Regions from separate parts of the Streptomyces sp. NPDC056503 genome, predicted to be linked through region 1. Evidence: riboswitches for the same ligand, from Rfam matches in the RefSeq annotation. Region 1 holds a riboswitch; each other region holds the start of a gene.
What was found. A riboswitch is a leader RNA that binds a small molecule or an ion and turns the genes downstream of it on or off. The one in region 1 is predicted to bind cobalamin.
Positions count from the first base shown of each region.

Region 2: it holds a riboswitch for cobalamin, as region 1 does, so the genes downstream of both, ACFQ8C_RS11035 (energy-coupling factor ABC transporter permease) here and cobN (cobaltochelatase subunit CobN) in region 1, are expected to answer to the same signal.
Region 3: it holds a riboswitch for cobalamin, as region 1 does, so the genes downstream of both, metE (5-methyltetrahydropteroyltriglutamate--homocysteine S-methyltransferase) here and cobN (cobaltochelatase subunit CobN) in region 1, are expected to answer to the same signal.

Region 1 is NZ_JBHTST010000041.1:34,269-36,522, reverse strand. Features, by position in the region: gene cobN (cobaltochelatase subunit CobN) at 1-1,175, opposite strand, end outside; cobalamin riboswitch at 1,214-1,350, opposite strand; gene cobG (precorrin-3B synthase) at 1,442-2,254, shown strand, end outside.
Region 2 is NZ_JBHTST010000026.1:47,425-49,678, forward strand. Features, by position in the region: gene cbiQ (cobalt ECF transporter T component CbiQ) at 1-16, opposite strand, end outside; gene ACFQ8C_RS11030 (energy-coupling factor ABC transporter substrate-binding protein) at 23-385, opposite strand; gene ACFQ8C_RS11035 (energy-coupling factor ABC transporter permease) at 385-1,083, opposite strand; cobalamin riboswitch at 1,112-1,334, opposite strand; gene ACFQ8C_RS11040 (PTS-dependent dihydroxyacetone kinase phosphotransferase subunit DhaM) at 1,522-1,935, opposite strand; gene dhaL (dihydroxyacetone kinase subunit DhaL) at 1,932-2,254, opposite strand, start outside.
Region 3 is NZ_JBHTST010000160.1:14,120-16,373, forward strand. Features, by position in the region: gene ACFQ8C_RS32490 (histidine phosphatase family protein) at 155-775, shown strand; cobalamin riboswitch at 771-993, shown strand; gene metE (5-methyltetrahydropteroyltriglutamate--homocysteine S-methyltransferase) at 1,156-2,254, shown strand, end outside.

The DNA.
Region 1 (2,254 bases):
TCGTCGCCGTCGCCGGAGACCAGACCGGGGAGGTCCGCCTCCGGGCCGAAGTCGTATCCCTCGGCGATGAGGCGGCGCAGCAGGGAGACGGCGGAGGCGGGGGTGTCGAGGCCGACGGCGTTGCCGATGCGGGAGTGCTTCGTCGGGTACGCGGAGAGGACGAGCGCCAGCTTCTTCTCGGCGTTCGGGATGTGCCGCAGGCGGGCGTGCCGGACGGCGATGCCGGCGACGCGGGCGGCGCGCTCGGCGTCGGCGACGTAGGCGGGCAGCCCGTCGGGGTCGATCTCCTTGAAGGAGAACGGGACGGTGATGAGCCGCCCGTCGAACTCGGGGACGGCGACCTGGCTGGCCGCGTCCAGCGGCGACAGGCCCTCGTCGTTCTCCTCCCAGGCGGAGCGCGAGCCGGTCAGGCAGAGCGCCTGGAGGACGGGCACGTCGAGCGCGGCGAGCGCGCCCGCGTCCCAGGCCTCCTCGTCGCCGCCGGCCTGCGCGGCGGCCGGCTTGGTGCCGCCGGCGGCGAGGACGGTGGTGACGATCGCGTCGGCCCCCCGCAGGACGGCGAGCAGCTCCTCCTCGGGGGCGCGCAGCGAGGCCACGTACAGCGGGAGGGCGCGGGCCCCGGCGTCCTCGATCGCGTCGCAGAGGGCGCCGACGAAGGCGGTGTTCCCGCTCATGTGGTGGGCGCGGTAGTAGAGCACGGCGACCGTCGGGCCGTCGGTGGGGCGGGCGGTCCGCTCCAGCGGGCCCCAGGTGGGGGCGGCGGCCGGGGCCTCGAAGCCGTGGCCGGTGAGCAGCACGGTGTCGGAGAGGAAGCGGGCCAGCTGCGCCAGGTTGGCGGGGCCGCCGTGGGCGAGGTAGGCGTGCGCCTCGGTGGCGACGCCGATCGGCACGGTGGAGGCGGCCATCAGCTGGGCGTCGGGGGCCTGTTCGCCGCTGAGGACGACGACCGGCTTGCCCGTGGCGAGGACCGCGTCGAGCCCTTCCTGCCAGGAGCGGACGCCGCCGAGGAGGCGGACGACGACGAGCTCGGCGCCGTCGAGGAGGCCCGGGAGGTCGGCGAGCGGGAGCCGGGAGGGGTTGGCGAAGCGGTACGCGACCGGGCCTTCGGGCGCGGCGGCGTGGGCCGCGCGGGCGCTGAGCAGGTCGGTGTCGGAGTGCGACAGCAGCAGGAGCATGGCGAGGCTCAGGCCCTTCCTCGGGGTTGTCCGCGCCCCGGGTGGTCGTATGGACGGCGGGAGTTCCTGACTCACCCGTGCCATCGCTGGTACGGGCTCACAGTGGCGGGACCGCGCCGGATTCTCACCGGGCTTCCTCCCCGGGGTCCTGGGACCCCATGCCGATCTGCATAGTAGAGCGTGCCGTCGGCGGGCCGGAGGGGGCGGGAGAGTCGGCCGGATCACACTCGGTGGCCGCCCGGTTCCCCGTGGGTATGCTCGCCGCCATGCCGCCGACCCCGACCACACCGCCCGAACCGGGCGAAGCTCCGATAAGGGACCGTGGCGACGCGTGCCCGGGGGCGCTCCGGCTGCACGCCGCCGCCGACGGGTTCCTCGCCCGACTCCGCCTCCCCGCAGGCAGGGTGACAGCTCGTCAGATCGTGGTCCTGGCCGACGCCGCCGAGACCCTCGGCGACGGCAGCCTCTCCGTCACCTCGCGCGGCAACGCCGAGCTGCGCGGCCTGGGCGACGACTGCGGCGCCCGGCTCGCCGCGCTCCTCGCCGACGCCGGCCTGCTGCCCTCCCCCACCCACGAGCGGGTCCGCAACATCGTCGCCTCCCCGGCCGCCGGACTCGACGGACTCGGCCACGCCGACGTGCAGTTGTGGGCCCGGGCACTGGACTCCGCCCTCTGCGCGGAGCCCCGCGCGGCGGCCCTCTCCGGCCGCTTCCTCTTCGTCCTCGACGACGGCCGCGGCGACGTCGCCGGACTCGGCGGCGATGTGACCTTGATCGCAGCACCGGACGGCACCGCGCTCCTGCGGGCCGGCTCCCGGACCTTCCGGCTGCCCGCCGCCGACGCCGTCCCCGCCGCCCTCGCCTGCGCCCTCGCCTTCCTCGACGCCGCCGAGGCCGCCGGGACCGGCGCGTGGCGCCCGCGCGAGCTCCCGCCCGAGCACCTCCCGGAGTGGGCCGGCGCCCTGGCCCGCGCGGCGATCACCGCGGAGCCCGTACCCTCCCTCCCCCACCCGTCGGCGCCGCCGCCCGCACCCGGCCCGCTCGGCGACCACGCCCTGCACGTCCTCGCCCCCCTCGGC
Region 2 (2,254 bases), on a different contig from region 1:
CGTCGATCGGCAGCATCGGCGGCTACGCGTCCGTGCCGGTGCCCGGGGCGGTCGCGTCCGCGCCGCTCCCCTCGCGGGCCGCCGCCCGCTCCTCGCCCTGCCGCCGGCCGCGCCGCAGCCCGAAGTAGTACGCGAGGACACCGGCGCCCAGCGCCGCCTGGAGCGAGAACAGCGCCGACTCGATCTCACCGGACGGCGGCTCGTACAGCGGGCTGAACCACGGCTCGTAGTCCGGTTCGATCTCCGTGATCGCGGTCTCGGCCTCGGCGTCGGCGCCGGTGAACGGCTCCTCCTTGTGATCGCCGAGACCGAGCGCCAACGGCAGCACGGCCAGCGCCGCGACCAGCAGGAGCAGCAGGGAATTGATCTTCGCGTTCCGGCTCATCACGCCGCCGCCTCCTCGCGCCGCTCCGCCGCCTGCGGCCGGGCGAGCACGCCCAGCCGCAGCAGATCACCCTTGCTGGACTGCGTGAGCAGCCGCATCACCAGGACGGTCAGCAGCCCCTCGCTCACCGCGAGCGGGATCTGCGTCACCGCGAAGATCCCGCCGAACTTGGCGAGCGACCCCGCCACCCCGCTGCCCGGGTCGGGGAAGGCGAGGGCCAGCTGGACGCTGGTCACGCAGTAGGTGGAGAGGTCGGCGGCGAACGCGCCGAAGAACACCCCCACCATCAGCGGCGCCCCGAACCGCCGGAACAGCACGTACGTGCCGTACCCGGCCCACGGCCCGACGATCGCCATCGAGAAGACGTTCGCGCCCAGTGTGGTCAGCCCGCCGTGGGCGAGCAGCAGCGCCTGGAACAGCAGGGTGATCGTGCCGAGCACCGCCATGATCGGCGGCCGGAACAGGATGGCACCCAGTCCCGTACCCGTCGGATGGGAACAACTTCCCGTCACCGACGGCAGTTTGAGCGCGGAGAGGACGAAAGTGAAGGCGCCGGAGGCGCCGAGCAGCAGGGTGGACTCGGGGTTGGCGCGCACCTCGCGGGTGAGCGCGCGGACGCCGTGGACGACGAACGGAGCCGATGCGACGCCCCAGGCGGCCGCGTGGACGGGGGGTAGGTACCCCTCGGCGATATGCATGATCGGGAGACCCTCTCCAGCACCTCGTGGATGGACAACGCGCCCTGGCCGGTCTCCTGGCTGACGGTAGTGCCGCCCGACTCCGCCTTCCCACCCCGCGACGGTCTCCCGCGGCGGAGCAGTGGCTTCCCCGAGGGGACGGAGCCGGACCTCCCGATCACAGTGGCGAGGGCCGCACCGGTACTGCACCGGTTTCCCGAACACCAAGGCCCTGCGACATTAGTGTGTTGACCTGCTTCATCACAATGCGGGGTCGGTCACTCGCGGTCCGACACCGCGCCCGGACCGCGCCCGGACCGCGCCCAGGCCCCGGCGTCGGACCCCCGTTGTCAGACCCCCGCACTAGCGTGGACGTGTCCAAGTGCGTTGCTGCTGCTCGGACGACCAGGGGCGCCCCGACGGCGTGGAACCCAGCCGGGGCGCCCCTGACAGCGGGCGTCAGACCTTGCGGTAGGCGTACGCCTCCGAGGCCGCGGCCGCCACCGCGTCGAGGTCCCCGCCGGCACTCGCCGTCACCAGGGCGGCCACGGCTCCCTCGACGAAGGGGGCGTCGACGAGCCGGGCCCCTTCCGGGAGTTCGTCGCCCTCCGCGAGCAGCGCCTTCACCGTGAGGACCGCGCTGCCGAGGTCCACCAGGAGCGCCACCCCGGCCCCCGCGTCGACGTCCCTCGCCGCCGCGGCGATCAGCTCGGAGCTCGTACCGAGTCCGCCGTCGGGGGTGCCGCCGGCCGCCGCGACCGGCGCCGTGTCACCGCCGCCGGCGAGCCCGCGGGCCAGCTCCGCGACGGCCGCGGCGACGACCGCGCTGTGCGAGACCAGCACGATCCCCACCCGGTCCCCGACCCCGCTCATCCGGCCGTCACCTCCTCCAGGGCGGCGAACAGCAGCGCCGAGGACGTCGCCCCCGGGTCCTGGTGTCCGACCGACCGCTCGCCGAGATAGCTGGCCCGCCCCTTGCGGGCCCGCAGCGGTACGGTCGCGAGCGCGCCCGCCTCGGCCGCCGCGCGCGCGGCCGCGAACGACTCGCGCAGCGCCGCGACGGCCGGCGTCAGCGCGTCCAGCATCGTCTTGTCGCCCGGTACCGCCCCGCCGAGCTGCCCGACGGCGGCGACCCCGGCGGCCAGCGCGTCCGCCAGCTGCTCCCGCGAGACCTCCCCGGCCTCGCCGAGCG
Region 3 (2,254 bases), on a different contig from region 1:
CGTCGTCACGTTGTTCAGATGTCGCCGAGAACGTACCGCGTGCATGACATCCCGCCAAGGGGGTGAGTGATGGATCACTCCCCGTGCGCGACCGCGGGTTAGGGTGCGGCCCGGACACGGGCACGGAACCGCCCGCGAGAGGACCGAGGGACCGATGACCACACGGGTGACGCTCGTCTCCCCCGCCGCGGGCGAGGCGCTGCGGCAGGTCCGCTTCGACGACGACGGGCCGCTGGACGCGGACGGCGAGGCGCGGACCAGGGCCGCGGCAGGCGTCTTCGGCGCGGACGTCACGGCGTTCGCCTCGCCGTCCCGGCGCTGCGGCGACACCGCGCGGGCCCTCGGGCTGGAGCGGGCGGTGCCGACCCCGGCGCTCGCCGGCTGCGCCATGGGCCGGTGGCGCGGCCGGACGCTGGACGACGTCGCCGCCACCGAGGCGGAGGGCGTGGCCCGCTGGCTGTCCGACCCCGCCGCCGCACCGCACGGCGGGGAGTCGGTCCGGGACCTCCGGCTCCGGGTCGGGGCCTGGCTGGACTCCCTCCGGGACGGGTCGCCGGGGCGGGTCGTGGCCGTGGTGGAGCCCGACGTCGTGCGCGCCGCCGTCGTCCACGCGCTCGGCGCCGGCGACGCCGCCTTCTGGCGGGTGGACGTACGCCCTTCGAGCGCAACGGAGTTGAGCGGCCGGGCCGGCCGGTGGAACGTGGTGAGCGGACGGCCCCTGTCGCCGCGCGCGGGCACGTCCTCGGAGCGGCCGCCGCTCCCGGGGACCGTATGATGACGGCGCAGCTGGTTCGCCCCGCCCGCCAGGCGGGAGCGTCGCAAGAGGGAACCCGGTGGGAATCCGGGACTGCCCCGCAGCGGTGAGTGGGAACGACCGCCGTCATACGCACTGGGTCCGACGTACCGGGCCTGGGAAGCGACGGCCAGTAGGAGTCCTCCGGAAGGAGGGCGCGCCCGCGAGTCCGAAGACCTGCCCGTTGCCCGCACGCGGACGATTCCGCGCGCGGTCATCCGGTGACCTCGAGGGCGGGTCGGCGACCATACGAGCGGACGACCGCGCCGTGTCACACGCGGGCGCACCCTCCGTCTCCGGTCACTCCTCGCGCCTGGTCAGGTCCCCGGACCTCAGGGATCCGTCTCGCGAAGGAGATCTCCGTGACCACGAAGTCCGCAGCCGCGGCAGCACGGGCCACCGTGTACGGCTACCCCCGTCAGGGGCAGGGCCGGGAACTGAAGAAGGCGGTCGAGGGGTACTGGAAGGGCCGGGTCACCGCCGAAGCCCTCCGGACCACCGCCGCCGGACTGCGCCGCGCGAACTGGCGGCAGCTCGCCGAAGCCGGCATCACCGAGGTGCCGACCGGCGACTTCTCCCTCTACGACCACGTCCTGGACACCACGGTGATGGTGGGCGCGATCCCCGACCGCCACCGGGACGCCGTGGCCACCGACGCCCTGGACGGCTACTTCGCCATGGCGCGGGGCACCCAGGACGTGGCACCGCTGGAGATGACCAAGTGGTTCGACACCAACTACCACTACCTCGTACCCGAGTTGGGACCTGGCACGGTCTTCACGGCGGACTCCGCGAAGCAGGTCGCGGAGCTGAAGGAGGCCCTGGCCCTCGGCCCGGCCGCACGGCCCGTGCTGGTGGGTCCGGTCACCTACCTCCTGCTGGCCAAGCCGGCCCCCGGGGTGGCGGCGGACTTCGAACCCCTGACCCTCCTGGACCGCCTGCTGCCCGTCTACGCCGAGGTCCTCGCCGACCTGCGGGCGGCCGGCGCGCGGTGGGTACAGCTCGACGAGCCGGCCCTGGTCCAGGACCGCACCCCGGCCCAACTGGACGCCACCGCCCGCGCCTACCGCGCGCTCGGGGCGCTCACCGACCGGCCGAAGCTCCTCGTCGCCTCCTACTTCGGCCACCTCGGCGACGCCCTCCCCGTCCTCGCCAAGGCGCCGGTCGACGGCCTCGCGCTCGACTTCACCGAGCCGGCGGCGGCCCATCTGGAAGGGCTCGCCGCCGTCGGCGGCCTGCCCGGAAAGCGACTCGTCGCGGGCGTGGTGAACGGCCGCAACATCTGGGTCGACGACCTGGAGAGGTCGCTCACCACCCTCGGCACCCTCCTCGGCCTCGCGGACCGCGTCGACGTCGCCGCCTCCTGCTCCCTCCTCCACGTGCCGCTGGACGCCACGGCCGAGAAGGACGTCGATCCGCAGATCCTGCGCTGGCTCTCCTTCGCCCGGCAGAAGACCGCCG